DNA from 3 places in the Shouchella oshimensis genome. Region 1 is predicted to be linked to each of the others. Evidence: riboswitches for the same ligand, from Rfam matches in the RefSeq annotation. Region 1 holds a riboswitch; each other region holds the start of a gene.
The links. A riboswitch is a leader RNA that binds a small molecule or an ion and turns the genes downstream of it on or off. The one in region 1 is predicted to bind thiamine pyrophosphate.
Positions count from the first base shown of each region.

Region 2: another riboswitch for thiamine pyrophosphate. It lies ahead of NDM98_RS02750 (ECF transporter S component); the one in region 1 lies ahead of NDM98_RS22700 (3-oxoacyl-ACP reductase).
Region 3: another riboswitch for thiamine pyrophosphate. It lies ahead of thiE (thiamine phosphate synthase); the one in region 1 lies ahead of NDM98_RS22700 (3-oxoacyl-ACP reductase).

Region 1 is NZ_JAMQJY010000007.1:59,372-66,740, reverse strand. Features, by position in the region: partial or broken gene NDM98_RS22720 (class I SAM-dependent methyltransferase) at 1-278, opposite strand, end outside; gene NDM98_RS22715 (YitT family protein) at 458-1,285, opposite strand; gene NDM98_RS22710 (KOW domain-containing RNA-binding protein) at 1,439-1,609, opposite strand; gene NDM98_RS22705 (LLM class flavin-dependent oxidoreductase) at 1,723-3,042, opposite strand; gene NDM98_RS22700 (3-oxoacyl-ACP reductase) at 3,058-3,810, opposite strand; TPP riboswitch at 3,916-4,016, opposite strand; gene NDM98_RS22695 (hypothetical protein) at 4,133-4,297, opposite strand; partial or broken gene NDM98_RS22690 (GNAT family N-acetyltransferase) at 4,379-5,209, opposite strand; gene NDM98_RS22685 (GNAT family N-acetyltransferase) at 5,332-5,736, opposite strand; gene NDM98_RS22680 (aminoglycoside adenylyltransferase domain-containing protein) at 5,754-6,590, opposite strand; gene NDM98_RS22675 (NUDIX domain-containing protein) at 6,672-7,169, opposite strand; gene NDM98_RS22670 (GNAT family N-acetyltransferase) at 7,330-7,369, opposite strand, start outside.
Region 2 is NZ_JAMQJY010000001.1:489,226-496,594, reverse strand. Features, by position in the region: gene NDM98_RS02770 (cation diffusion facilitator family transporter) at 1-419, opposite strand, end outside; gene NDM98_RS02765 (uroporphyrinogen-III synthase) at 691-1,503, shown strand; partial or broken gene NDM98_RS02760 (branched-chain amino acid aminotransferase) at 1,586-2,660, shown strand; gene NDM98_RS02755 (HAD family hydrolase) at 2,711-3,499, shown strand; TPP riboswitch at 3,560-3,656, shown strand; gene NDM98_RS02750 (ECF transporter S component) at 3,772-4,350, shown strand; gene NDM98_RS23800 (ABC transporter ATP-binding protein) at 4,366-4,842, shown strand; gene NDM98_RS23795 (hypothetical protein) at 4,799-5,290, shown strand; gene NDM98_RS23790 (ABC transporter ATP-binding protein) at 5,239-5,820, shown strand; gene NDM98_RS02740 (energy-coupling factor transporter transmembrane component T family protein) at 5,820-6,626, shown strand; gene tenA (thiaminase II) at 6,648-7,355, shown strand.
Region 3 is NZ_JAMQJY010000006.1:50,144-57,512, reverse strand. Features, by position in the region: gene NDM98_RS21830 (hypothetical protein) at 28-540, shown strand; gene NDM98_RS21825 (YqgQ family protein) at 558-749, shown strand; partial or broken gene NDM98_RS21820 (ROK family glucokinase) at 754-1,732, shown strand; gene aspA (aspartate ammonia-lyase) at 1,797-3,209, shown strand; gene NDM98_RS21810 (YqgU-like beta propeller domain-containing protein) at 3,339-4,007, shown strand; gene NDM98_RS24785 (YqgU-like beta propeller domain-containing protein) at 4,157-4,414, shown strand; TPP riboswitch at 4,465-4,570, shown strand; gene thiE (thiamine phosphate synthase) at 4,638-5,267, shown strand; gene thiS (sulfur carrier protein ThiS) at 5,264-5,461, shown strand; gene NDM98_RS21795 (thiazole synthase) at 5,463-6,242, shown strand; gene thiO (glycine oxidase ThiO) at 6,259-7,368, shown strand.

The DNA.
Region 1 (7,369 bases):
TCGACATCTGCTAATGTGACTCTTGCTGCCTCTAGTTGTGATTCTGATAAATCAACTCCCCACAACTCATTGGCACCCCTATCACTCATGTAGCGAAGGGAATGGCCACTTCCACAACCTATATCTAATACCTTCTTACCCTTAATATCCTCAAATAATTGGAGTTCATCATCCGTTTGAGCAAACGGTCCATAGCTTGGTAACGCATCTATACCATTAAAGTGATGAGCTACTGTATTCCAACTTTGTTTGTTTTGTTGCAGTATGTCAGATGTCATGATTATTCCCCTTTTCTATGTACTACTTCACTAACTCTTTCCATATAAAAAGAAAAAATCCTGCATCATTAAGAGTTCTGTAGATATTGAGTGCATTAATAGTTCCTAAAAGAATACAAAAACCCAACCATAGGCTGGGTATATATGACATTGATCTAGAGATTCACTTTGATCATAAATCACGAATTTGCATTACCAAAAAAAGTCCCACCAGAGACGTCTTTCACGTTATTAACGACAACAAATGCTTGAGGGTCAATTTCATTAATAATTCTTCTTAACTGCATCACTCTATGATTTTTGACGAGAATGTATAACATCTGTTGCTCTTGATTTGCATAAACACCTTTTCCATTAATATAGGTCGCACTTGAAGCTAGATTTGTTACGACCTTTTTGGCGATCTGATCGTTTTTGCTTGATACAATGATAAATGCCTTCTTACTATCTAAACCTCCAATGACATAATCACTTGCTACTTTACCAATAAATAATGCGATGACTGTATACAACGTATTAAGCACACCAATAATTAGGACACCTGCTAATACAACGATCACATCCATGATGAAGGCAGTGAAAATCACATCCAAGCCAAATTTTTTCTTTAGCATTAACGCAATCGTCGAAGTGCCTCCTACAGAGCTCCCTGAATAGATCACTAAACCAAAACCAACTCCAGACACAAGACCAAAGAAAATGGCTGCAACTAATGGGTCCTCCAATTTGATTCCATATGGTTCAGTTAGATAGGTGAAGAAGGATAGCAACGGCACAGTCACAAGCGTTTTTAAAATGACAGATTTCGATAAAAATTTATAGCTCGCAAGCATAATCACAACGAACAACCCAAAAACGACAATAGATGGTTGTACCCCAATAGCGTAGTAAATTAATAGTGCTATTCCAAGAATCCCACCATCAGCGATAGAATGTGGCATTGCCAAGAGAGTAATACTCAATGCTATGATTAGTGTTCCAGATATCATAAGAATATAGTTTTTCATTGTAACCTCCTCTTTCGCTCAAACAAAAAAAGAGCTGAATTTGCAGCCCCTTTCTAAATTCAAATATGATCAAAGCATAAGCTTCAATAATCCAATTGTAAAGAATTAAGAAGGACGCCCGAGTGCAAACATCCTTCCCTCCTCCATATTAGTTCATGTTCCCCATAGCACAATTTCATCTTCTGCATAGTACATTTGTTGAGATCCTCCAAAACGGACAAGATACTTTTCATTTTCTTGGTCAAGATACACCACTGTACCGGGGATATGTTGCATACTACCTTCCGTTGTTTCTACCATATCTCCAATCTTAAACTTCTCCATAAAATATCATCTCATTTCTATTGTGTAGTCAATCCTCTCCAGAAATCTTTCCAATGATTGCGTGTTCTACGTCACATCCACTATACAGGGCAAGTAATCACCATTTCAAGGTTCTACAAACCATTTACTTTTAATCCTAAATGTTCCCGAAAGCTCTGTCCTTCATATTCTTTCCTAAAGATGCCTCTCCTCTGCATTTCAGGAACAATGAGTTCAACAAAGTCATCTAAACTACCAGGTAATGTAGGAGGCATTAAATTAAATCCATCAGCGACACCCGCTTCGAACCAGACTTGCATCTGATCGACTATTTGCTCAGGGGTCCCTATCAGTGTGTGATGTCCACCGCCTGCACTCAGATATCCTATTAATTCTCTTACGGTTGGTTGTGTATCATTTATCATTTCGAGTATGGTTTCGTAACGACCAACAGGACCTGTAAATTCTTCTACTGGGGGTAATGGCGGCACTGCTTTATCCAGTTCCCAATGAGAGCAGTCTTGCTGTGTAAAAAAGCTCAATTGTTTTAACCCCGTCTCAATAGGTAATTGCTCATCTAATTCTGCTTTCTTTTCAAGCGCTTCCTCGTACGTGCGGCCAACATATGTGACTAATCCCGGTAATACTTTAATGTGTCTATGACTGTTCTGACTTTGTTTAACCTGCTCATCTAATTTTTTGCGAAAGGTTTTTGCTTGCTTTAGATTCCATGACACTGAATAGACTGCATCGGCATATTTAGCGGCTAATGCAATACCTTGTTTAGATGCGCCTGCTTGCATGGACACAGGTCTACCTTGTGGGCTTCTTGGCGTAGTAGACGGACCTTGTACGTTAAAATGTGCACCAATGTGATGAAAAGGCTTGATGTTTGAAGGATTTATTAACGCTCCCTCTTCTCGATTATGTACAAACTCCTCAGATTCCCATGAAAGAAATAGTTTATTCATAAGAGCTGCAAATTCGTCTGCCTTTTCATAGCGTTCATCGTGTGAAGGGAGTTCATTCATGCTATGATTTAATGCCTCTACATCCCTCATCGATGTCACCAAATTCCACCCCACGCGTCCTTTTGTTAGATGATCTAAGCTTAATAATTGTCGTGACGCTGTAAAAGGATTAGCAAAGGTACTTGAGATGGTTGATACTAATCCTATGTGACTTGTGACTTGAGAAATAGCGGTTAGATTCACAATCGGATCAAACCAAAATGCTGGCATTTCGCTAGAATCGTTCCCTTGAAATGAATGATTATCTGCGAAGAACACCGCATCAAAGTAACCCTTCTCCGATAATTGAGCTAAAGATTGATAATAAGAGATGTCCCCTATCCGTTCAACGCTTGAATTGGGCATTAACCAGGATGCTTGATGATGGCCACAACCATATAGTAAAACCCCTATGTGCAATTGTTTTTCTTTGGTTTTTGTCATGTGATTACACCTCAATTAATTCATAGTTAATCCGCCATCTACCGTGAAATTCTGACCCGTAATACCCGTTGCATGTTCCGATGATAAATAAGCGACCATATTGGCTACATCTTGAGGTTCAGTGACTTTCTTTAATGGCGTTGACTGAGCAATTAAATCAAAAACCTCTGGTGTCGTAACAGCACTGGCATCAGTGGTTTTTAATAATCCACCTGAAACGACATTGGCTTTTATTCCATGTACACCTAGTTCAGAAGCGACATTACGCATAAAACCGATTAGCCCAGCTTTAGCTGTTGTATATTCATGGTAGGGTACAACAGGATTCTGAAATAGATTGGTACCTATGCTTATAATCATTCCATTTTGTCTTTCAATAAATTGAGGTACGACACTTTGAACGATATTAAAGGCAGCATTCAAGATACCATCCACTTGCTTTTGATAATCGTCCCACGTCAGTTCTGTAAATGACTTCTGTTTGCTTGGATCAAATTTAAAGTCTACTAATGCATTGTTAACGACCACATCTATTTGACCAAAATATGCTGTAGCTTCTTTTATCAATTGATCTACTTCATTGCATTTTGTTACATCCGCTTGAATAGCAATCGCGTTCTCTTCACCAATCTCAGACACAAGCTTTTCTGCGGCATCTTTACTTTTATTATAATTAATGACTACATTAAATCCTTGGTGAGCCAATGTTTTTACAATCGTTGAACCTAATCCTCTACTACCACCTGTAACTAATACCGTTCTAGTCATCATAACCACTCCTATCATTTTTTTGGAAAATAAAAATGCGCAACACTCCCGTAGGAATGTTGCGCAAACAAGTAAATACATAGTAAATGAATCCACTTCAAATATGTATTCGTGCTCACACTTTCCTACGCTAGTTCTAACTAGTTCAGGTTCAAAGGGTTTGAGTTTGTACTCATCTCAGTTAAATAACACCCCTAGTGCATTAAAAATATGAAATTGTTAATTTACCTTTGAATTGTTGGAATTTTTTAGGTTATATTTTCATCTTGGTTTTACTATATAGTAGATTGATTGCTACGTAAAGTCTATTTGGATTATTTTATTAGTTACTACTTCTCTTCTCCACAAATAATAAAATGAATGTAGCCACAGGTCCCAAAACTAAAGAAAGCAAAAACCAATTAAGTCCTGTTCTGTTTTTACCTTGTGCTAACCCTGCATTTATTAATGCAAGTGTTCCCCATCCCATAACATATTGATTATCCAATGTGAGTACCACCACCTTTTTCCATCAAATCGAACTCCGTTTTTTGCAGAGGTTATTATAAAGTGAAATAGCATGTACAAATTACTTCAAAGAAAAATCATACCCCGTATAATTAAATACATTCTTAAATCCTAGTTTTTCAGCAATCGCACTAGATGCTTTGTTCGTTTCCATACAGTCCCAATAAGGAATGATCCCCGATTGTAGACAATCATGTATTAAGGCGGTAGCAACGTTTTGACCTAACCTTTTTCCCTGATGCTCCTTTAATGTTTCAATGCCCAAACAGTGCACATTGCCAGCTACAAAGCCTGAATAACACATGCTAACGATTTTATTATTCTGTATCACACAATAACCAATCCCATTATCAAAAAACCTTTCCGACGAAGACCAAAACTCCATTATTTCTGTTTCTAAAAAAGATAGATTCGAAATGACGCGAGTCTTGTTTCTAAGAAGATCACTGTCTATCTTCACAATCAAATAGCCTTCTTCAATTGGTGCAATGTTTTTATATGTGAACTCTTCTTTATGTAACATGTATACTCTCTGATTCCAACTTCCAAGTGAATGGTTACTAAACACGTTCTCGAATGTTTTATTCCAGCCTTGATGATTACCTATGGCTTCAAACCAGTCTAAACCAACTTTTTTTGCCTCTGGCTTAATGACTGATTCAATAAAATCGTTTAATTCTTTATTAAAACACTCATTCGTTTCATCTCCAAAAAAGATAAACCCATCATTATTATGCAGCCAAACCACACCAGTTGCCGGCCTTTCAGGATTATCAACAAATACTCGTCCAGGGTTCACGCCTTCTATGACAGCTCTTGCTTCTAGTTGACCTTATTTGCGCAGCAACTCTTTACACTTACTAAATTCTGAGTTTATCAACTCTGATATCATAAGCTTCTCCTTTGTTTTGAAAATAGATAGACTAGTAGATCTTGTTCCTTAAACTCTATTCTTCTTCCCGCAATAATCTATCCTTGCATGCTGAAATTTCTATAAACATCCCAAATGAAAAATCACCTTTTAAACTTACAATTAAATCTTTCAACTCCAGGATATACCGCGCCAGGACTTAATACTGTAAACCCATATTCTTCATAAAAAACGACTGCGTCCTCGTCTGTTTCAGCAATGATCGACTTATATTCTCTATTAATGTAATTAATCATCTTCTTACCAATTCCTCTTGCCCGCTGCTCTTCAGCCACAGCGATATGCTTAATCTCGCATTCATCTGGATCGATGATTTCTATTCCGATGCATCTAACAAGGAAACCATTCGTTTCATATCCATACAGAATCCGTTGAGGGTTATGTACATATAGGTCATACTCATCTCTAACTTTAGAAGTAGATGTTGCATATGATAAAAGCTTAAACACCATCGGGTCTAGTTCTTCTGAATCAATAATGATCATCATAGTTACCTCTCATTCATTTAGTTGCTACGATGAAAACCTTGATTTTGTTTTGCAAAGTCTCTAAATGCTAATAATTCGTCTCTACCCCACTTAACTCCGCCTGATTTTATATCTACTTCTTTAATAGTATTGTCTGATTGATACACATTAAGAGCACGCTGAATTAAAGGATTAAATCTTTTTGGAAGACACCTAAGCCCCCATTCCCCACCTTCATCCTTGCTATAAATTCTATGCACACCTTCACTGCGTAATCTCAATGTACGACATATGTTTAAAATACTGTAGTAAGGTGAATCAAGAATATTCTGATCTTCTAATGTCCAATTAAATTCATCTATTACAGAAGCCATAAAATCATTCCAATCAACATTGCCAAATACTTTATCAATAGGTTGACCATACAAACAGAAACCCTTCTGTTTAACAAATAATAAATGTACAATTAAATCTGTATCGAACTGATTTCCTTTATATTGAACATCATCTTTTAAGATTCGATCATGCCAAAACGAACTATAATGCAATTCAAAAGGTATGGGGTTTGGTATGTTTTTTGCTACATATACTGTGATAATAGAAAGCTCAATATTTCCTATAGTGGGTCGTGTATCAGAATAATGAGCAATAGCAAGATTAAGCCCTCTTGCTTTTCCAGGTAAAAGCGCATCAGATACTACAACAAGTATGTCCATATCACTTTTTGGAACGTAATAGCTACCTGTCGCCAAGGAACCATGTAAGTAGACACCTATGAGATTATGCTTTAGATTTAGTCTCAGCAGCTCAATTAAGTTATCTATATATTGTTTAATTTCAATATCAACTTCTGGCCATTTTTGTGGTTGATTCATGTGGGTTATCCTTTCTACTAATTCTTCATGCACAGGATTATGGGTCTATTCCAGTTTAATAGCTTATAAAATAAGAACTCCTTATACCCCATTACTCGTTCCATACTCTAAAGATCGTAGATAATATAGTACACCTGATTTATCAATCCAACTAAATTGAATACACTGTTTTTCTAAAAGGTTTTTTAACTCTTCAACTTTAATCCATTGTACTTGTTGAGTAGCATCACCATCACTTAGTAATTCTCCCTCGGCTTCGCATAAAAAATAGGCACCTAACGAATCCACTGGACCACGAAGAGTTTGATACATGCAAAAAGGAGTTATCGCCTCAACGTTTGATGTCTCGTCTTGGGTGGTTATTCTAGCTTCCTGGTTTTTTATATGCTTTACTTCCAATCCAGTTTCTTCTTTGACTTCTCTTACTAGTGCATCATAAAGAGATTCATACTCTTCCACTTGACCTCCTGGAAGCTCATAAGGGCTACTCCCCTCGAAAGGCTTGTTTCGTTTTTGAATAAGGATCTCTCTACCATCAGGTGTTTGTCTGGTAATTATAGCTCTCACATTAACAAACATTTTAATCCCCCCTACTTCTTTTTTCCGACATAAATAAACTGTTACCTCTAAAAAGCATTGCTTCGGATAAGAATTGATTTTCTAATTTACATACTAAGTCTTTAAACCCTTCAATATAAAAATAAAAAATCCTGCATTTGCAGGATCTTGATTCGTTATTTCAATAATTTCTTGATTGCCAAACTCCGCCTGCCCCAGGT
Region 2 (7,369 bases), on a different contig from region 1:
TTAGCGAGTTTTTTATTATAACGATAAACAACAAACATAATTAAGGCACAAATAAAACTTACCCAACCGGCTGTCAGATCTGGTGCTTCTGGTTCAGTAAATAATTTTCGGCCAGCCTCCACCAAGACTTGGAGTCCAACTGCTGCCATAATAAACGCAGCAATGAGTGAGGCAATATTTTCAGCGCGAAAATGACCATAGGGATGATTGGCATCAGGTGGCTTTTGTGAAATTCGCAAGCCTACTAACACAGCTATTGAAGCTACAATGTCTGTAGCATTATTTAAACCATCTGCGCGTAATGCATCTGAAAAAAACAGTGTGCCAATGGTCAGCTTTACTGCGGCTAAAATAATATATGTGATGATGCTGAGCCATGCGCCCTTTTCACCTTTTTTAAGTTGGCTATAACGCTCCATAGGTAATCCTCACTTTCGACATTCTGTTCACGTAAGTATCTTAACAGAGCATGATTGAGTGGGTCTACAGCAAGATGATTAGCCTAAGTCAGTTATCTAGCTATAAGAAAAGTATGTTGACCTAGGTAAACTTATAAAATTTCACGTACCGTATTGATAACACAAAAAGGTAATTAACTTAACGAATAAACAAAAACATGATATATTCAGTTTATTCTAACTGTGTAAATATCTATTTCGAGTATTTTTGGTTGGGGAAGGATGTACTTATATGAAAAGTCTAATCAATTGCCACACAGCTTTAGCTGCTTCGAGAAAGACAGATGAGATGCAGACTATTATTAGAAAACAAGGCGGAACAAGTGAGGTAAGATCTTTACAAGGAACTGTGTTTTTAGCCGAGCTAGATGTAGCAGAAGAATTTCAAGCGACCATCATGAAAAAACCAGATGTGTTTGTTTTCACTACAGGAATTGGCACGGAAACTCTGTTTAGACTTGCAGAGAAAGAAAAATTTGATAAGCAGCTTTATGAAGCATTACAAGGAGCTACAATTGCTGCAAGAGGGTATAAAACACATGCCGTGTTAAAAAAATACGGGTTTGTGCCCGATCTCAGAGATGAAGACGGCACAACTGCTGGTCTTATTGAAGTTATGAGAGACTTGGATTTGAATGATAAGTTAGTTATGGTCCAACTTCATGGAATGGATGCGCCATTATTACGTACATTTCTTGAAACCAATGGGGCAATATCAAAAGAAATCTTGCCTTATCAGCATGTCTCTGTAAAAGAAGAAGATGTGTTACTTTTATTAGACGAACTTGAAAGTGGTTGTTATGACGCGATTTGTTTCACAACAGGTATTCAAGCTAGGGAGTTATTTAAGGTAGCAATCAAGCATCATAAAAAAGAGAATCTGTTAAAGTTATTTGAGAATAATGTTGTGGCTGTGTCTGTTGGGAAAGTAACGTCAGAAGAATTATCCAATCAAGGTGTAAAAAGAATTGTGGCTCCACAAATCGAGCGAATGGGAGCGATGATTATGGAGCTTGGAAATTATATGAAAGAGAGTAAGGGATAAGGCTCATTCAAAAAGTGAGCGAACATGTTATAATAGATTCATAACAATGTAATAATTGTGGATAAAAGGGGAGTTTCTTAATATGTCTGATCAAACATTAGAAATTATGACCGCAACGCACCATAAAACAAAGCCAGATCCTGAAACTCTTGAGTTTGGTAAAACATTTACTGATCATATGTTTATTATGGATTATTCAACTGAAAATGGCTGGCACAGTCCACGAATTATACCTTATCAACCCCTAACACTAGATCCAGCAGCGATGATTTATCACTACGGACAAACTGTATTTGAAGGGCTTAAGGCTTACCGTACGGACGATGAACGAATTCTTTTATTTAGGCCTGAACAAAACTTTAAAAGACTTAATCGTTCAAGCGATCGTTTAAGTATTCCTGATATTGATCCAGAGCTTGTTATTGATTACTTATCAGAGTTATTAAAATTAGATAGAGAATGGATTCCTACATATGAAGGAACTTCGTTATACATTCGCCCATTTATTATTGCAACTGAACCTAACTTGAGTGTGGCTCCATCAGCTACGTATAAATTTATGATTATCCTATCACCAGTAGGCTCTTATTATAAAGAAGGAATTGCACCAGTTGGTATTTATGTTGAAGATGAATATACAAGAGCCGCATTAGGTGGTACAGGTATGGCGAAAACAGCGGGAAATTACTCTGCTGCTTATAAAGCCCAAGATAAAGCAACTGCGCATGGACAAGCACAAGTACTGTGGTTAGATAGTGCTGAAAAGAAATACATTGAAGAAGTAGGAAGCATGAATGTATTCTTTAAAATTGATGGAGAAGTAATCACTCCAAGCATTAAGTGGTAGTATTCTTGAAGGTGTAACACGTAAATCGATCATAGAATTATTAAAAAGCTTGGATGTACAAGTTACAGAGCGGAAAATCTCAATTGATGAAGTTCTTTTAGCTATTGAAGAAAATCGTTTAGAAGAAGCATTTGGAACAGGTACTGCAGCAGTGATTTCACCAATTGGAGAGCTTAGCTTGAAAGGTCAACAAACTCTGATTAATAATCGTGAAACAGGTGCACTTGCTACAAAATTGTATGAAACGTTAACTGGAATCCAAAAAGGAAGAATTGAGGATCCATTTAATTGGACACACGAAGTAAAATAACAGAAAAAATGAGAAGAACTATATAATGTAATACAGAAAGGGAATCCTTGATGATTAAAGCTGTTTTTTTTGATTTAGATGATACTCTTTTATGGGATCAAAAAAGTGTTCAAAAGGCTTTCACAGCAACTTGTGAATATGCCCATGAACACGATAATCGTATTGAAGTTGAAGAACTAGAACATGCAGTAAGAGAAGAAGCAAAAAAGTTGTACGCTTCTTATGAAACATTTTCATTTACTCAATTAATTGGTATTAATCCATTTGAAGGTCTCTGGGCTAATTTTCAAGATAGAGAAGAAGAGTTTCAGAAATTAAAAGAGTTAGCTCCTGGCTATCGTTATGCGTCATGGGATCTAGGACTGCAAAAATGTGGGGTAGACAATAAGGAGCTAGCTAAAGAACTTTCTGAACGTTTTCCATTGGAACGTCGGAAGAATCCAATTGTTTATGAAGAGACATTTGAGGTGCTCGACGCACTCAAAGAAAACTATCAGCTTTTATTATTAACAAATGGATCTCCTGACTTACAAAATATTAAGTTAGAGCTTACGCCTGAATTGGTTCCGTATTTTGACCACATTGTAATCTCCGGTGCTTACGGTAAAGGCAAGCCGGATAAAGGTATATTTGAGCATGCCTTATCATTAATGGAGCTAAATAATGAAGAAGTTGTTATGGTTGGCGATAATCTAATGACAGATATTCTTGGTGCGAAGCGAGCGGGAATCTCATCTATTTGGGTGAATCGACGGAATCAAACGACTGAAGATGTTGAACCAACATTTGAAATTAAATCGCTCACTGAAGTTGAAGCCGTTTTAGACAAACTATCCTAAAAAAGTATTGTCGCAGCTTGAAAATTATGTTTAAATAAAACCGTACAAACAATATAACGTTATTTCCACTAGGGGCGCGTACGCTGAGAGAGGCTTTTGCCTTAACCCTTGACCTGATCTAGATAATACTAGCGTAGGAAAGTGGAGTCGACTCTTCTATTTACGATTTGCTTTTGGGGCAAGTGTGTACAATAACGAAGAAGCCACTCCAATTTTGGAGTGGCTTCTTTTTTTGAGTCACTGGGGAAATGATGAACGAGAGGGATGACTTGATGAAGAGATTGACATTAACAGACATTTTGGTAACGGTTATTATCGCAGTCGTTTTTGCCGTTGTTTACAGACTATGGGGGCCAGTAAATGATAGTTTAAAGCTGTTTCCATTGCAGATCAACGAGCTTATGTATGGAATGTGGTTTATCGCGGCAACCGTTGCATTTTTAATTATTCGTAAACCAGGAGTGGCTCTAATTGCAGAAACTGCAGCGGCCTCCGGTGAGTTTATCGTGGGTTCACAGTATGGATTAGAAGTCCTCATCTATGGAGTGATGCAAGGACTTGGAGCAGAACTTGTATTTGCATTCTTCTTCTACAAAAGTTTCTCATTAATGACTACGTCACTAGCTGGAGCGGCATCTGCAGGGGGATCTTTTATTATGGATTGGAACAGAGGGTATATGTTTGATCTTGTTGGTTGGAATTTAACTCTTGTGTTAGTACTAAGGACATTAAGTGGTATTTTAATTGCCGGTGTTTTTGCTTATTATCTTGTCAAAGCATTAGAGAAAACTGGTGTGACGGATCTGCTCAGACCATCCTCAAAAGCAGATCTGGAAACTCTTGAGAAATAGAAATGGAGTGGTCAGATGACATCAGTGATTTCGGGAGTGAAAAACCTACGCTTAACATTTCCTGGAAGCGGTAATCTGTTATTTAAAGATTTAAGTGTTCAAATCATAGAAGGTGAAAAAGTGTTAATCCTTGGACCAAGTGGAAGCGGGAAATCTACGCTTCTTCAAGTTTTAACCGGTTTAGTACCAGGAGCTATTCAACTTCCACTTAAATACGATGAGCTAACCCAACCGGATTCTTGGGGATATGTCTTTCAGGATCCGGATAGTCAGTTTTGCATGCCTTATGTTGATGAGGAAATCGCTTTTGTTTTGGAGAACCTAGGTGTGAAGCGAGAAGAGATGCACAGTCAGATTGTAGCCTATCTTAAGCAAGTGGGTTTGGAACTTACAAATGTACACACGCCAATATCTCAGCTTTCCCAAGGTATGAAACAACGCTTAGCTATTGCATCTGTGCCTGGCCCTTCAACCATCTACATTAATCTTTGATGAACCAACGGCCATGCTTGACCCAGAAGGTACAGAGCAGATTTGGCAGACGATACAATCTGTTGCAGCAGATCGTACGGTGATTATTGTTGAACATAAAATTGATCATGTGCTCGATTTTGTGGACCGAGTTATTGTTTTAGATACAGAGGGTCAGATTATAGCTGATGGTACAACTGAGCACATTTTTTCTACGTATAAAGAAACATTAAGAGACTATGGTATCTGGTTTCCAGGCGTTTGGCAGGAGTATGTTGCTTCAAGGGATTGGTCAAAGCAATTACTAGTTCAACAACATAATGAACCTGTTATTAAGTTAGATACATTCCAAGTTCTGCGCAGAAAAGAAGCGAAGTTAAACGTACAGGATGCTAAGGTTTATCCTGGAGAGTGGATTTGTGTGACAGGCAAAAATGGTGCTGGAAAAGTACATTGCTACTTGGTTTGATGAATGTCCTAAACCATGACGGCAAATATTTTCTACATGGAACACAAGTGAAGAAGAAGAACCTAATTAGTGACACTGTCGGCTTTGTTTTTCAAAATCCTGAATATCAATTTGTAACGAATCGAGTTTTTGATGAAATTGCCTTTACATTAAAACAAGAGCAAAAGCCAGCTGAACAAATTCAACACATTGTACAAAATTGTCTAGACTCATTCTCATTGAGTAAGCAGCAGGAACAACACCCCTATCAACTTTCTGTAGGACAAAAAAGAAGACTAAGTGTGGCTACAGCCATTGTGAAGGATCAATCCGTCTTATTATTAGATGAACCGACTTTTGGACAAGATGCCAAAAATACGTTTGCTCTTTTAGAGATGATTGAATCGTGCAGAGAGCAAGGCATCACCATTATCATGGTGACGCATGACATGGACGTTCTAACACATTTTGCGACAAGGGTTTGGACTGTAGAGCATGGGGTGTTGTTTGAGGAAGAAGCGATCGTGGATCAAAAGAAGGTGAACAGCTAGTGACAGCTTTATATGCAACAAAGGATACATGGATCACTCATGTAAACCCAAGTATAAAATTGATTTTGTCTATTCTTTTGTTTGCTTATATGATCTTTATTCATAACCCCACACATCTGGTTTATTTAACTGCTGTATTTTGCTTGTTATTGTTTGTCTTCTCAGGACATCCATTACGCTATTTGCTTCTCTTTTCAGCACCGTTTATCCTTGTTTTTTTCTCGTCTGCCAGCTCCATGATTTTTTTTGGTCGTGGTGATACAACGTGGTTTAAATGGGGTATTTTTCATGTGACAGAGGAGAGTTTTTATCGTGGTGTTCACCTAGGGTTTCGTGCTTTGGCCTTTGCTATCTTAGGAATGATCTTTGCATTAACAACCAAGCCAGTTCTTTTATTTTATTCGTTGATGCAACAGTTGAAGGTTCCGTCAAAATACGCTTATAGTTTTTTGGCTTCCATTCGTATTATTCCAATTATGATTGAAGAGTTCCAAACGTTACGCCATGCAATGGTGATTAGACAAGCGGTTCCTGAAAAAGGGCTAAAAGGAGTCTATAAAAAGCTTCAATTTTTTTCTGTCCCTCTGCTTGCACAAAGTATTCGCAGGGCTCAGCGTATTGCCGTAGCAATGGAAGCGAAGCGGTTTATGCAAGTAAAACAACGAACCTACTATTATCAAACTCGTATTACCTACTATGATTTGATCTTTTTAATTGTATTAGTATCGGCACCTTTGGCGACGTATATGCTAGCCGATCTGTTTCCGTTATTTGATAATACGGATGTTCGCTATACCAATTCTTAATTAGAAAAGGAGCGTTTTCACATGACATTTACAGCACACATTCGCAATGAGGCAGACCCCATTTGGAGAAAAAGCTTTGAGCATCCATTTATTAAAGGAATAGCAAATGGAACGTTGCCACTTAGAGCTTTTAAGTATTATGTGATGCAGGATTCTTATTATCTATCTCACTTTGCTCGTGTTCAATCGCTAGCTGCGGCGAAATCTCATGACCCTGAAACGACAAATAGGCTAGCTATTCATGCTCAGGGCTCTTACGAGGCAGAAATGGCCCTTCATCAAGAGTTTTCAGGAAGATTAGGTATTACTCTTGATGATCAGAGGGCATTTAAACCATCCCCAACAGCCTATGCATATACATCGCATCTTTATAGGGCTGCCTACACAGGTCAGATAGGAGATGCGATTGCTGCGTTACTTCCTTGTTATTGGCTTTATCATGAAATAGGAGAGCTGCTACAGGGATGTTCACCTGCTGAACCGATCTACCAGGATTGGATTCACACATATGGGGGAGATGACTTTAAAGAATTAACGTATGAACAAATTAATCGATTAGACCGAATTGCCGAGCAATCAACTCAAACTCAAAGGGATCAAATGAAGGAGCATTTTTTAATTAGCAGTCAATATGAACTTAATTTTTGGGAGATGGCCTATACCCTCGAAAAGTGGAATGATTTAAATGATTCACAAAATACACTTGACACATCGGAAAAGCATGGATAATATATGACTATAAA
Region 3 (7,369 bases), on a different contig from region 1:
GTACTTTGTGAAAGGAGACACATAGTTATGTTGATATTTTTAACGATCTTTTTATTTGTATTTTCTATTGGTTTTGCTATTGGAAGTTTACTGGCTTGTCCAAGAGTTCTACCTCCTTTTATGCAATTACTCATTCTGACGGGATTATTTTTATTTTTCTCCTATGCAGGTATGTTTATCGGAGTTGTGTTCCCTCCATTTATAAGTTTTGGATTCGTTGATTTTTTTCTCGCTATTTGTTGTATATTAGTTGTCATATCAATCATCACTCGGTTTCATCCTATTTATGGTTTTTTCCCACCTCATGAGAAAGTCATCGTGTTTTTATTTTGTACCTTGTTTTTTTTAATTGGATTTCAGTGGGGCATTATTGGCTTTAGGACATTTTTTACGCTGTGTATGACGGTTGTATTTTTTGTTGCCATGGTTAGTGGACTTATTATTCAGATACAGATTCGTCAAAAGCTGTGGCGCTTTGCATATATTTCTTTTATTCCGTTAGTTTGGCTACTATTCGTTACCCTCTTTAAGCTGTTATAATAGAGTCGAGGTGGCTTATGAACACTTATTATGATTTGTTACAGCAAATCAAACAGTATGGAACGTTTATTTATACAGGAAATCGAGAATATGATCTTGCTTTGCTAATGGAGGAGGTAAGGTCGCTTAAATCAAACGGCTTGTTTTCTGCAAAAGAATATAGCCAAGCGATGGCCATTATTCTTAAAGAAAAAAACCAATTAAACTAGGGGGATGACTGTGAGTAGAGAGAAGTGGCTAGCGGGAATTGATATTGGTGGAACAACCATTAAGCTTGCATTTTTAACAGAGGCTGGTGAAGTGAAAACGAAGTGGGAAATTCCAACTGCTATTAACGAGGGTGGTACAAAGGTAGTGAAAGATATCGGTCAGACAATCCATGAAAAGTTATCTGAGCTTGGACAAGAATCAGATACTGTGATTGCTGCTGGAGTTGGAGCACCTGGCTTCTTAGAGATTGAGACGGGTTTTGTTTATGAAGCGATTAATTTAGGCTTGGAAAGACTTTGCTTTAAAAGATGAATTAGAACACGAGCTAGGGGTATCTGTTTCGGTTGATAATGATGCGAATATCGCTGCGCTTGGAGAGATGTGGCTAGGTGCAGGTGATGGTGCACAGGACGTTCTATTTATTACGCTTGGCACAGGTGTAGGTGGTGGAGTGATTGCCAATGGCCAAATTTTGCATGGAGCAAATGGCATGGCAGGAGAGCTCGGTCATATTACATCCGTTCCTGAAGGTGGTAGGCAGTGTAATTGTGGGAAGACGGGTTGTTTAGAGACGGTTTCTTCAGCAACAGGCATTGTTCAACTTGCTAGTGACTTATTACCTGAATATCCAGATAGTACACTTTTACCTCTTCACAATGACGGAAAGCTTACAGCTCGTGATGTGATCGTTGCAGCAGAAGATGACGATACATGTGCAAAAGCAGTCGTAGCGAAAAGTATGTTTTATCTAGGGTTTGCTTTAGCCAATTTAGCAAATACTTTAAACCCAAGTCGAATTGTTATTGGTGGGGGTGTATCTAAGGGTGGGCAAACCTTACTTGATCCATTAAATGATACATATTCTAAATTTGTCTTAAAACGAGTAAAAGAAGCGGCCGATATTAAAATTGCCGAGCTAGGAAATGATGCGGGTATTGTTGGTGCCGCATGGATTGCCAAAGAGGCTAAACGGAAAGCATAGACATTTATTACACATAAGATATAAAAGATAAGGTTATCGCAAAATAAAGGAGAACTGTACGAATATGGAGTATCGCATTGAACGAGATTTATTAGGTGAGAAAGAAGTTCCAAAAACCGCTTATTATGGAATTCAATCTATGAGAGCAAAAGAGAACTTTCCTATTACGGGTTACCCGCCACATCCAGAATTGATACGTGCGTTTGGGTATGTAAAAAAAGCAGCAGCTATGGCGAACCGAGATGTAGGCGTGCTTCAACCTAAGATAGCAGAAGCCATTATCCAGGCATCTGATGAAATTATTGATGGACAATGGGTGGATCAATTTATTGTAGACTCCATTCAAGGTGGTGCGGGTACTTCTTTTAACATGAATGCCAATGAAGTCATTGCTAATCGGGCCATTGAAATCTTAGGAGGAGAGAAAGGTGAATACTTGAGAGTGAGCCCAAATACTCATGTTAATATGGCTCAATCTACCAATGACGCCTTTCCAACAGCTATACACATCGCTAGTTTGCATCTTGCCCATCAATTACAGGACTCACTATCCCGTTTAATTCAAGCGATGGAAACAAAGGAAAAAGAATTTGATTCGGTGTTGAAAATGGGAAGAACTCATTTACAGGATGCGGTTCCGATTCGTTTAGGACAAGAATTTGGCGCATATAAACGAGTGCTGATGAGGGACTTAGATCGTATCAAACGATCTGTAGGTCACTTGTATGAAGTTAACATGGGGGCAACAGCTGTTGGTACTGGATTAAATGCACTTCCAGAGTATATTGAAAAAGTCTCGAAATATCTTGCAGAAATTACAGGTCATCCTTTTAGTCAGGCTGAGAACTTAGTGGATGCTACTCAAAATACAGATGCTTATACAGAAGTTTCAAGTGCACTTAAAATCCTTGCGATTAACCTATCGAAAATGGCAAACGATATTCGATTAATGAGCTCAGGACCACGTACTGGCTTCAACGAAATTAATCTTCCACCAAGACAGCCAGGATCATCAATTATGCCTGGAAAAGTGAATCCTGTGATGTGTGAGGTTATTAACCAGTTATCTTTTCAAGTGATTGGAAATGACCATACGATTAGTTTAGCATCGGAAGCTTGGCAGCTAGAATTAAATGTAATGGAGCCTGTTTTAGTCTTTAATCTACTGCAATCTCTATCCGTCTTGAATAATGGAATGCGAGTATTTAGAGAATTTGCAGTCGAGGGCATTACAGCAAATGTGGAAAGATGCTTAGGTTTAGTTGAGGGTAGTGTTGGAATCGTAACAGCTATTAATCCTCATGTTGGCTATGAGGTTGCGACTCGAATTGCAAAAGAAGCCATTCAAACGGGTCGACCGGTAAGAGAAATTTGTTTTGAAAGAGGAATTCTCTCAGAAGAAGAACTGAATGAAATTCTGAATCCAAAAGAAATGACTAATCCAGGTATTGCTGGGTCTAGGTTTATCTCCATGTAGTTTTGCGCAAGCTGAAGGGACATTACATGTCACCTTCAGCTTTTTTTCATTTGTGCCGAAAAATCAGTTGAGGGAAAGAAAGCTGACATGTCATAATAAGCATAGAGATAGATAAAAGGTGGCCAATTCATGAAAAAGGTATGTGCCGGTTTAGTGTTGTTCGTTTTGGTAACTGGCTGTCAAGGGGATGCTGATTCTACTGATTTGGCAAATAGCTCGGTAAAAGGGGAAAAGTTTCATCCAATTGAGCCTAAAGAACAAGGGGATTTAGAAGTGATAGGATGGTTTGATAATCAAACCATACTGTATCTTCTTTCAGGAGAAGACTCGTTTGAGATGTATAGGCACGACATTTTTACAGGGGATGATGAGCTTTTATATTCTGATGACCAAAGCTTTCATCGTTTAGATGCAAATTACAATCATACACGATTTGCGCTACAAACGTTAAACGATCAAGATCAAGCCGAACTAATTATTCTAAATGCAAATGGTGAGGTGAGTAGCACACCAACACTTGAAGCAGATGATTACTCGATTTATTGGAGTCCGTATGATGAAGCTGAATTTATGGCTGTCGCTTTTTTACCTGATTGGAAACAAGAGGTATATCATATTCAGTTGGATCCGTTATCGATTGATAAAACAGGCATTCAGAGTAGCTATTTGCAATGGTCTTCTCCGGATTCTGTATCTTATTTAAACTGGAGTATGATTCCGTCTATTGAAGCCCCATTAAAACAATATGAACTAAGTTCATCCAAAATTACTGATGGTTATGGTTCGGGACTTTTCTAACCATGCGAATTTGTATCAAGATCGGTCTGTTTTAGTGAAATACAAGGAAATTCATGCAAATGAAATTCTCTACGAATTCACGGATGGAATGAAAAAGCTAGGTTCATTAACCATTCCAAGCTTTAAATACATTTTCGGAACAATGGTGGATTACATCATATGCCTTTGATGGATTACATGACATTTTCTATTATTTACGACCTCAATATTCAGCTGATTATGTATCCTATAAGGATGGGTTTGAACTGCTTGCCTATGACCTAAATGACGATTCATATACAAATTTAGGGCATGTGGATCATCAAGAGCCGCTTGTTTTATCTGATGATGGTAAATGGATCTTAACTGGCTCTAATAAACAAAAGCTCATGAATACCAATGATGGCTCCGTTTTCAAGCTATACTAGCATATGACTTTGCAAGAGAACGGTTTTCTGTCATACTGAAAGTAGAATTATATATAGACTAGGGGTGCCATTTTGTGGCTGAGAATCAGGAGATCTTCCTTTTACCCTCGTACCTGATCTGGATTATCCAGCGTAGGAAAGTCGACTAACTAAGCTTATTAACTTTGTAGCCGTACTCCTAACGCAGGAGTACGGCTTTTTGACGATATTAGGAGGATTATACATGAAGGAATTTCGGTTATATGCAATAACAGGGGAAGAATTTCACCCCGGAAAAGAGTTAGTGAATGTGATGGAACAAGCAATTCTTGGAGGAGTTGACATCGTTCAGCTTAGAGATAAAAAAAGCAGCAAAATAGACGTTCTTAAAAAAGCTAGGAAGCTTCGTGAAGTGACCAAAAAACATGGTGTTACGTTTATCGTAAATGATCATATTGACGTGGCTCTTGCCGTAGGTGCTGATGGAATTCATGTTGGACAAGACGATCTTCCTCTGGATGAAGTAAGAAGAATTGTTGGTCCAGATATGGTCATTGGAATCTCAACTCATCAAATAGATGAGGCTATACAAGCTGAAAAGGGAGGAGCCGATTATATCGGTGTCGGTCCAATATTCCCGACAAATAGCAAGGAAGACGTAGTTGATCCAGTTACAACCTCGTATATTCAACAAATTGAAGCGGAAATTAGCATTCCATATGTAGCAATTGGTGGGATCAAACGACATAATCTTAAACAAGTGATGGACGCCGGTGCTAAACGAGTTTGTATGATCACGGAGATTGTAGAAGCTGATGACGTAAAGGCACGCTGTGAAGAGATTATTAACCTGATGGAGGAGGCGACGACATGACCGTTCAAGTTAATGGACAACAGGTCTCACTTGAGGTTCAGACTCTTGAAGAGCTAGTTGATCATTATCAATTAGATCACGAGCTTGTTGTTACAGAAGTAGATGGTGCGATTATTGCTAAAGAGGAACGATCATCTACAAAGATTGCTGATGGTATGAAGATTGAATTGGTTCATTTTGTAGGAGGCGGTTAATGTGAAGCATGATTCGTTAGTTATTGCAGGCAGAGAGTTTTCGTCGAGGTTTTTTTTAGGAACAGGTAGATATCCGAACCCTTTTGTACAAAACGAGGCGATTAAAGCGGCGGGAGCTGAGATTTTAACGTTTGCCATTCGTCGAGTGAATCTGGAGAGTCCAGGTGAGGATGCGATTCTGCAGCATTTGGATTCTACGGCTTTTACGTATCTGCCGAATACGTCTGGAGCAAGTAATGCAGAAGAGGCTGTAAGAATTGCAAGACTCGCCAAAGCCTCTGGAATTAGTGATTGGATAAAAGTAGAGATTAGTGCAAACGAAAAAACATTACTGCCAGATCCAATTGAAACACTAAAAGCTACAGAGATTCTTGTAAAAGAAGGGTTCACGGTGTTACCGTACACATCAGATGATCCTGTTTTGGCAAAACGACTTGAAGAGGCAGGGGCAGCTGCGGTGATGCCAGGTGGATCGCCAATAGGTACAGGTCTTGGTATTTTGAATCCATATAATATTGGTTTAATTGTCGAGGAAGCAAATGTACCAATTATTGTAGATGCTGGCCTAGGTGCAGCAAGTGATGTGACACAGGCGATGGAGCTTGGTGTGGACGGTGTTCTGATGAATACACCAGTAGCAAAAGCAAAGGATCCTGTAAGAATGGCACAAGCAATGAAGCTGGCAATAGAAGCTGGACGCCTGGCTTATAAGGCTGGACGAATTCCTAAAAAACCGTACGCAACAGCAAGCAGTCAACTAGAATCATTTATCGTTAAATAGAGAGTGTGTGAGTTATATGGCAGATCGTATGATCGTTCTTGGAGGCGGGGTAATTGGACTCGCCACTGCTTTTGAATTACGTCAACGTGGACTAGAAGTGGCTGTTCTAGAAATTAAATCATTTGGTGGGCAGGCTTCTGGGGCAGCTGCGGGGATGCTCGCACCTTATTCCGAAATCGGAGAGGACCCGGATGATTTCTTTCGCCTTTGTTTATCAAGTTTGCGGCTATTTCCTAAGTGGCAGGCTGATGTAAAAAAAGCTTCAGGTCTTGAATTTGAGTATACCGAATCAGGAAGTCTTCATTGTGTGTACCATGAGGCTGACCTTTTATCCTTATCCTCTCGTCAAGGATGGCAAAAGGAATTTGGTGTAGAAGCTACTATACTAAATCAATCAGCTACCCAAAAACTTGAACCTGAGTTATCTGGTGAAGTGATTGGTGCGATTCACTATCCAGAAGAAAGTCATGTCTATGCACCGGATTATGTAAAAGCGCTAGAAAAAGCATGCGAAAGATCTGGCGTGGAACTTTACGATCATTTAGAGCATATTAAGCTTGAAGAATGGGAATCAGGTATTCGCTTAACATCTAAAAGTGGACAAGAATTTGAAGCAGATCAACTCGTTATCTCTTCTGGGGCATGGGCAAAAGAATACGAAGATGTCTTCTCTTTAAACTTTCCAATTTACCCAATTCGGGGACAGATTTGTGCCTATCAACTTGTGCCAGAACGAATCAAGCATATTCTTTATTCGAGCCAAGGCTATCTTGTCTCAAAAGCTGATGGAACACTTGTGAATGGTGCCTCTGAAGATATTGCTGGATTCGAAACAACAGTAACGGAAAAAGGCATTAATCGATTAACAAACTGGAATCATCATATGCTACCTTTTCTACAAGAACTTAAACCATTTCATCAATGGGCAGGTTTGCGTCCAGCTACTCAAGATGGGTACCCGTTAATTGGTAGGCTACAGCAAGCAAATCGAGTTATCTTTTATCCTGGACACTACCGCAATGGCATTCTGCTAAGTGCAGCTACTGCTAAAGCAGTGGCAGATCTAGCTGTACGTCAACTGCCTTTCATTTCATTAGATCGTTTTGAACCAGAACGTTTTTCATAAA